DNA from 2 places in the Arthrobacter sp. zg-Y1110 genome. Region 1 is predicted to be linked to the other one. Evidence: riboswitches for the same ligand, from Rfam matches in the RefSeq annotation. Region 1 holds a riboswitch; the other holds the start of a gene.
The links. Region 1 has a riboswitch for cyclic di-AMP ahead of N2K99_RS08020 (LysM peptidoglycan-binding domain-containing protein). Riboswitches for the same ligand answer to the same signal wherever they lie in the genome.

Region 1 (4,205 bases):
ATCCGCGTCATAGACTCGGGACCCGGTGTCCCGGAGCAGCGGCGGGGAGAAATCTTCGTCCCCTTCCAGCGGCTGGGGGACACGGATAACTCAACCGGCCTGGGCCTGGGACTGGCCTTGGCCAAGGGATTCACTGAAGGAATGGGCGGAACGCTGGAAACCGAAGACACCCCCGGCGGCGGTCTGACCATGGTCCTCTCGCTGCCTGCCGCTGAACGCGGTACCCATGCGGCAGGGATCTCCACTCCGGCGGTGGCCGGATGAAGATCCTGGTCGCCGACGACGACGTGCAGATCCTCCGCGCGCTGCGCATCACGCTGAGCGCGTACGGATATGAGGTAGTGACAGCGGAAAGCGGCAGTGCCGCCATCCGGAAGGCGGTGGACACCCATCCGGACCTGCTGGTGCTGGATCTGGGCATGCCGGGGGTGAGCGGCATGGAAGTCATTGAAGCCGTCCGCGGCTGGAGTGCCGTGCCCATCCTGGTGGTCTCGGGCCGGATCGATCCGGCGGACAAGGTGCGGGCGCTGGACCTGGGGGCGGATGACTACGTCACCAAGCCCTTTTCCACCGAGGAACTGCTGGCCCGGATCCGGGCGCTTTCCCGCCGGTCGCCCGCGGCTGCGGGCCCCAGCGAGATCACGTTCGGGACCGTGCGGGTGGACCTGGCCGCGCGGCGCATCGCGCGGGTCGACGACGGCTCGGACATCCGCCTGACGCCTACCGAGTGGCGGTTCCTGTCCGAACTGCTTGCCCATCCGGGCATGCTGGTCACCCAACAGGCCCTGCTCACGAACGTCTGGGGCCCGGGCACCACGGACTCGGGCTACCTGCGGCTGTACATCGGACAGCTGCGGCGGAAACTGGAGCGTGACCCTGCGGCTCCGGAGCACCTGCTCACTGAACACGGCATGGGCTACCGGTTTGTGCCCTGATGCAACCGGTGGCAGGTCCTGACCGCTTAACGCAATGAGCGCCCGGCCCTTGCGGGACGGACGCTCATCTTGCGCGGTGTGGCTGGGAAGCCTTATGCGCGGTAGAACACGGGGCCGGAGCCGACGTTGACGGACTGGACTACGGTCTGGTTGCCGTTCCAGCCGCTGTGGATGGCTTCGCCGTTGCCGATGTAGATGGCAATGTGGGCCAGGCCCATGCCGCCGTCGGCGTAGTAGACCATGTCACCGGGCTCCGGGGTGGAGACCTGGGTGCCGTAGGCGGCCAGCTGTGCGGGAGCAAGGTCCCCCACGCTGTGGCCTGCGGCGCGCAGGGCAACCTCAACCAGGACGGTGCAGTCCTGGGCTGCGCCCAGCTGCGACTGTGCCGAAGCCAGCATGATGGCGTTGGTGCCGCTGGCTGCGGGGGTTGCTGCAGCCGGCGTGATGTTGGTGGACTGGGTGGTGACCACGCCGGTATTGGCGGGCTCAACCGGTGCTGCTGCTGCCGGTGCTGCAGCCGGAGCGGCGTAGGACGCAACGGGTTCGGCAGCAATGGCCGGAGCGGCTTCGCCGGCAACGGTGATGACATCGCCGGGGTAGATGATCGATGCCAGGGACAGGCCGTTCAGCGCCAGGACGGAGTCCAGGCCAACGCCGTAAGCGGCGGAGATCTGGCCCAGGGTGTCACCGGAAACAACGGTGTGGGTGGTGGCAGCAGCTGCGGGGGCAGCTACCGGTGCGGCTGCAACGGGGGCGGCTGCTACCGGGGCGGCCGGTGCAACGGCCTGCGACGGGGTGTAGTTGTCATTGGCGACAACTCCGGCGGAGGCCGGTGCGGCCATGCTGAGCATCAGGCCGGAACCTGCGACGACTACGGCAGCGGCGCTGCCGATGGTCCGTCCACGGCCGGCAACGACGATGGTCTCGGCGCGGTGGCGTCCACGAGTCTTGTTGAAAGTCATGTAATAACCTCTCCCGATACCTGCGAGGTGAGCTGTCGGATTCGGATGGGAGACACCCGGCCGCCGGTGAAACCGGAGACTTAACCCCAAGGATTCAAGGAACCCATAAATGGTTCCCCCGCCTCTGCCGTGGTTGTGCGTTCTGTGGACCCCGGGACCAGCGGCAGAGCTAGGTAACAAGCCCGGGGGAGCCGCATCAGAAAGCGGCATGGGAATAACCGTACAAGATAGTTACGGTTGGATAACCATTGTGTGATCTGCTTCTCTCAGGCGTGTGATCGGGGGCGCGATATGCTACCCGAAATCTGCCTCTGCGGCCACACCGGCTAGCTTCAGTCTCAATCTTAACAGGGCTTTTCTCGCGTCCGAGTGGCGGGGTAACCCCAGGCGTCGAGGTAGGTGTTACGGGTGTGATCCCTTCAGTAACAGCCGTACCACTGCCTCGGAATCGGCGTCCCGGCCACCCGATCCGCGCTCGAAGAATTCCACCCTCCGATACGGGAGTGGCTGAAGTTTTCCCATCGGTCACGACTGCACCACCGTGTGGGGTAAAAGTGGCCGGGATCACTGAAATTTGCTTCCCGACCGACGACGGCGGCGGGTAAGGTTGTTAGGCGACCTTCCAATATCGGTCGCTTGTTCCGAGCAAACAGGAGTATGCAGTGGCTGGCAGCGGTTCGAAATTATGGACCAGGGGATTTGTGCTGGCGATCATCACGAATCTCTTTATCTCACTGGTGTTTTATCTGTTGATGACCACCATGGCGCTCTACACGGTTCAGGAGTTCTCCGCATCCGACAGCACCGCCGGATTTGCTTCCGGATCCTTCGTCCTCGGTGCGTTGGCGGCACGGGTTTTCGCCGGGAAGTTCCTGGACTTCGTGGGGCGGCGCCGGCTGCTGGTGACCAGCCTCGCGGTGTTCGTGGTCGCATCGCTGCTGTACATCCCCGCGTCCAACCTGGCACTGCTCCTGACCGTCCGGATCCTGCACGGCATGGCATTCGGAGCGGCCAGCACGAGTATTTCCGCCTCGGTCATGGGACTGATTCCGGTCCACCGGCGCGGCGAGGGTACCGGCTACTTCGGTATCTCCACCACGATGGCTACGGCAGTAGGCCCGTTCCTGGCCGTGTTCCTGGCGGAGTCCGTCAGTTACCGCGCCCTGTTCCTGTTTGCTGCCGGCTGCGCCGCCGTCGCACTCGCGTTGTCCCTGGTGCTGTCCCTGCCGGAACGCACACCGACCGCCGAAGAACAGGAGAACAAGTGGCGGATGCACCTCACGGACATCATTGATCCGTCGGCACTGGCCATTGCATCGGTGATGTTCATTGCCGGCGCGGCATATGCCGGCATCCTCTCCTTCCTTAACTCCTATGCCCAGACGGAAGGCCTGGTGCTCGGCGCCAGCCTCTTCTTTGTGGTCTATGCGTGCGTGGTGCTGGTTTCGCGGTTGTTTGTGGGGCGCATCCAGGACCGGCACGGTGACAATGCCGTGGTGTACCCCACCCTGGTGTCCTTCGCCGTCGGCCTGGCGCTGCTGGCCTACGCCCCAAATGACACGGTGATGGCCCTGGCCGGCGTGTTTGTGGGCTTCGGCTTCGGTGCACTGATGCCGTGTGCCCAGGCGATTGCCGTGACAACGGCACCGGCGGCCCGGATCGGCCTGGCGACGTCCACGTTCTTCATCCTGATGGACGCCGGTGTGGGCCTTGGCCCGCTGCTTCTGGGCATGCTCCTGCCACTGATGGGATTCCACGGCATGTACTGGGTGCTGGCCGCCGTCCTGCTGGCCTCCACGGTGCTCTACCGCTTTGTCCATGGACGAAAGAATTACCGGCCCGGCGCACCGGTGGAACCGGTGCGGGGGAAGCCTGCCGCCTGACACGGTAACCTCTTTCCCACACTGTCCAATGAGGGAAAGCAGAACGATGGCACGCGAGGAAACCACCTTGGCCGTTCCCGGTCCGGAGGGGGAGCGGCAGGTCCGCATCTCCAGTCCCGGGCGGGTCATCTGGCCGGATCCCGGAATCACGAAACTGGATCTGGCCCGCTATTTCGCGGAGGTGGGTGAGGCGTTCATCCGGGCCAACGGCGGCCGGCCCGTCTCGCTGGAGCGCTTCCCGGAGGGCATCGGCGGAGAGGTGTTCTTCTCCAAGAATCCGCCGCGCGGAATGCCGGACTGGATGCGTGCCGTCACCGTGAAATACCCGAGCGCCCGTTCACACCCGCAGGTGGTGCTGGATGAGCCTGCCGCCGCGGTGTGGGCGGCGCAGATGAACACGGTGGTGTTCCATCCCTGGCCGTCGC
Region 2 (4,205 bases), 1.1 Mb from region 1:
CGGCCCGCAGCACCCCGCCTGGCTCCGTGCCCGGGCTGCGGCTTAACCAGGCAAGGCCCCTCCCGAAGGAGGGGCCTTGCCATGGATGCTGTACCGGGAGCTGCCTAGCCGCCTACGCGGATGTAGACGCCGCCGGAGCCGAGCTCGGCCGGAGCCACAACGGTGGATCCACCGTTGAAACCGCCGTGCACTGCCTGTCCGCCGCCCACGTACACGGCGATGTGGGCCATGCCCATCCCGCCGTCTGCGTAGTAGATAAGGTCACCGGGGATGGCCTCAGCTGCGCTCACCGTCCGTCCAAGGGTGAGGTAGCTTGCAGGCCAGCCGTGGTGGTTGATTCCGGCCGCGGCCAGCGCGTTGGTGACCAACCGGGTGCAGTCCTGGCCGATGCCCAGCTGCGCGTAGGCAGCGGCTGCAATGGTGGATGCTACGCCGGAAGGGGCGCTCTGCGCGGGCTGCGCAGGTGCCGGCGTGCTAAGGGTGGTGGCCTGAGCAGCAGGAACCGTGTTGGCAGCAGCACGCGTGCCGGCAGCGACGGCAGCCGGTTTCGGAGCCGCAGCGGCAGCAGGTGCTTCGGCAACCGGGGCTACAGGTTCCGCCACGGGTGCCGGGGTGGTGCCGGCGATGCTGTCGCGTTCGAACGAAACCGTCGCGTTTTCGGAGACCTGGAGGATCTTGACCGAGGAAAGATCCAGGGTGCTCGTCTGGACGTCGCGCATGGCGTCCGCCCCGGAGGCATTGGCCGCGACACCGGTGGTCAGTACCAGCCCGGAGGCTGCCGCGATCACGGCGGCCTGGCGGCCCACCGTTCCGGCGTTGGCACTGACGGCGCCGGCAAGGGCGTTCAGCGTAGTGGTGCGTTCCACCGGCGCCCGGTGGCGGGCGCGCTCAATTGTCGAGGTCATGATTTTCTCCGCGTCTCGTATTCCGGTTAGCTGACGCGGACGAAGCTGACGCCGCCCAGGTCCGAGAGGGCATGCAGGCCGGTGTTCAGGCCGTTCAGGCCGCCGCTGATGACCTGGCCGTTGCCGACGTAGATCGCAACGTGGCCGCCGTTGACCACAAGGTCACCGGGAGCCGGAGTGGAAACCTGGGGACCGAACTGCAGGAACTGCATCGGGCCAAGGTCGCCGACGGCCTTGCCGACGGAGCGCAGGGCGTTCTCGACCATGGCGGTGCAATCCTGTGCCACACCGATCTGGCCGTAGGCGGAAGCAACCAGGCCAGCTGCGATGTTGCCGGAAGCCGGTGCTTCGACCGGAGCCGACATGGAGGAGGCTGGCTTTACGGCGGCACCGGAGGCTGCCGGGGCGGCGGTGCGGGCAGCTGCGGCATTCTTGGTGGCTGCTGCCTGGGTTGCTGCTGCGGCCTGCGAGGCTGCGAGCTCTTCTGCTGCCTGGGCTGCGGCCTCTTCGGCTGCAACCTGTGCGCGGTATTCGGCGCCGGAAGTGGAGCTGGGGGCAACCAGGGGAAGCTCGAACGGTGCGTTGGCGGGGGCGGTAACGCTGCCGGCCACGATGTTCAGGGGGGTTGCTGCGAGTGCCTGGCGGTCCGTGCTTACGGAAGCCTGTGCAGGAAGTCCGGCAGCCAGCACGAGGCCGGATGCTGCAACTACGACGGCGGCCTGGCGGCCTACGGTTCCGGCGTTGCTGCTGACTGCCTTGGAAAGTGCAGTGATCGGGTTGGTCTGTACGGTGGCAGCGCGACGGCGGCCATGAGCGTTTGATGACACAAGTTTGCCTCTCCCAATTGCCTACGAGGTGAGCTGTCGGATTCGGATGGGAGTCACCCGGTTGCCCGGCCAATGGCCTTTTGCAACTTAACCCCAAGGGTTTCTTTCGAAACCCGAAATTGGTTCCCCCGCCTCTGCCATGCGATTCTGCGAACGGACTTCAAACAGTGGCAGAGCTAGGCGATCTGTTCGAAGGTGCCCCACCTTTGGCGAATCGGGCACGAGGATGAGCGTACAGCAACATTTGAGGTATGTCACGTTCCGATCACGAAACGATATTCAACTGGTTACAACCAATTGATTTAAGCGCTTACAACCAATTCAGCGGGTCCACTACTTCGCCGTTAACCATGACCTCGAAATGCAGGTGGCAGCCGGTTGAGGAACCGGTTGTACCGCTCGCGCCGACCAGGAATCCGCGCTCGACTTCAGCGCCCACGGTGACGGCAATATTGGAAAGGTGGTTGTACGTGGTCTGGACTCCGTTGCCGTGATCAACCACAACGCGGTTGCCGCCGCCGTAGGGATGCCAGCCGGCGAAGACCACGGTGCCGGATGCCGCAGCATTGACCGCCGTACCGCAGGCAGCGGCGAAGTCCTGTCCGTTATGCATCTCGCCGTGCTGCCCGGTGATGGGGCTGACCCGGTGGCCGAACCCGGAGGTCTGCACCAAAGATGAGTCCAGGGGCGTGGACAGCGTGCCCTTGGCTGCAGCAGGGACCGCATGCGAGCCGGCGGCAACCGTGATGGCGGCCAGCTTGGCGTCCGGGTCGTATTTGCTGCTCAGCCCGGCCCGGGCGAATCCGATATCAGCGTTCGGGTCGGCCGAGACAGGCGCGTCGACCGCCACCGGCTCGTGCTGGACCGGATCGTCGGCTGCCGCATGCGTGGGCATGGCGGCCGTAAGGATCAGGCCCGACGTGGCAGCGGTAATAGCCACCTTCTGGGCGGCACCGCCCACGGACACGGACTTTGTTTCGGCGCGCCGGCGGCCTGACGGTGAGGCGTTGCGCGGGCGCGCAGGTGCAATAGGAGCTGACGCGCGGCGCCGGCCCGAAGCAGCATGCTTCGACAAGTTTTTCCCTCTCATGGATCGCCTGCGAAGTTAGCTGTCGGATTCGAGTAGAGAAACTCGGCCTTTCCGGAAAAGGCGGGCATCACCTGCAACTATGCAGGAAATGCAGCCGGCTCCCGAAAGGCTTCACCCCAAGGCAGCAATGCTGCCGGAAAGTGGGTCCTCCGCCCCTGCCTGGACGAGTTTAGTGCTCCGGTCCGCTGGCAGGGCTCGGCGGACGGACCGGATAACGATGGTGTTTCAGCGTCGGAACTCACTATAGGGTAAATGTCACAAAAGTGACCATTCCGTTACCCAACTGGGGAAACAAAGACGTGGGATGCCACTTCCGTAGGCAGTTCCAAGGCACCCTCGATGCCCGGAACACGCACGGAAATATAACCGCCTACAACTTCTGCAGTGATCTGCGCTCCGGGCCGCAGCCCCGCTTCGTCCAGCTGGGTAAGCAGTTCGGGTTCCACCTGGATGGGTTCCGCCAGCCGGACCAGCCGAAGCTTGGTCCCCGGCTCGGCCGACGCGACAGTGGACACCAGATCGACGACGCCGGCGATGAACACTTCCGCTGCCACCCCGCCGATCCCCTCGAGGCCGGGAATGGGATTGCCGTAGGGCGATTCCGTGGGGCGGCCCAGCAGCTCATACAGGCGCCGTTCCACACGCTCGCTCATCACGTGTTCCCAGCGGCAGGCTTCGTCATGGACGTAGGCCCAGTCAAGTCCGATGACGTCCGCAAGGAGCCGTTCGGCCAGGCGGTGCTTGCGCATGACCTCGGTGGCCCGGCGCCGGCCCAGTTCCGTCAGTTCCAGCCGACGCGTCCCGGCAACCACCACGAGCCCGTCACGTTCCATTCGCCCGATGGTCTGGGAAACCGTGGGCCCGGAGTGGCGCAGCCGTTCGGCAATGCGTGCACGGAGGGCAACGATGTTCTCTTCTTCCAGTTCCAGGATGGTCCTGAGATACATCTCAGTGGTGTCAATGAGATCCGTCATGACGGGCCGCTCCTAGCAAGGGAGGAAGAGAGGCAGCGCACCGCTGCCCCGGGGGTGTACGCCAACACGTTAGCCTATCCGCCGGACCGCCCGATAATTGCGCGGCACCGGGCACAGTCTCTGGTGGCGGGCGTCATACATCGCGGGCTCCCGAGCCTGTACGGCAGAATGGAAGTGCATATCCGCCACTGTCGAAACCCGCTTGGAGCGTCACACCATGGGCGATACCGCCGCACTGAAAATTCCCGCTGGGCTCCTCCCGAAGGACGGCCGATTTGGTGCCGGTCCTTCCAAGGTACGCCCGGAACAGATGTCCGCACTCGCAGCAGCGGGAGCCAACCTGCTCGGCACCTCCCACCGGCAGGCTCCGGTACGGAACCTCGTGGGCAGCGTCCGTGAAGGCCTCATG

Region 2: it holds a riboswitch for cyclic di-AMP, as region 1 does, so the genes downstream of both, N2K99_RS02795 (NlpC/P60 family protein) here and N2K99_RS08020 (LysM peptidoglycan-binding domain-containing protein) in region 1, are expected to answer to the same signal.

What each region holds. Positions count from the first base shown of each region.
Region 1 covers NZ_CP104272.1:1,717,720-1,721,924, forward strand. Annotated here, with positions in the region: gene N2K99_RS08010 (ATP-binding protein) at 1-264, shown strand, start outside; gene N2K99_RS08015 (response regulator) at 261-935, shown strand; gene N2K99_RS08020 (LysM peptidoglycan-binding domain-containing protein) at 1,028-1,897, opposite strand; cyclic di-AMP (ydaO/yuaA leader) riboswitch at 1,901-2,045, opposite strand; gene N2K99_RS08025 (MFS transporter) at 2,599-3,780, shown strand; gene ligD (non-homologous end-joining DNA ligase) at 3,827-4,205, shown strand, end outside.
Region 2 covers NZ_CP104272.1:574,927-579,131, reverse strand. Annotated here, with positions in the region: gene N2K99_RS02800 (NlpC/P60 family protein) at 105-905, opposite strand; gene N2K99_RS02795 (NlpC/P60 family protein) at 932-1,732, opposite strand; cyclic di-AMP (ydaO/yuaA leader) riboswitch at 1,736-1,894, opposite strand; gene N2K99_RS02790 (M23 family metallopeptidase) at 2,043-2,807, opposite strand; cyclic di-AMP (ydaO/yuaA leader) riboswitch at 2,811-3,007, opposite strand; gene N2K99_RS02785 (metal-dependent transcriptional regulator) at 3,098-3,796, opposite strand; gene serC (phosphoserine transaminase) at 4,014-4,205, shown strand, end outside.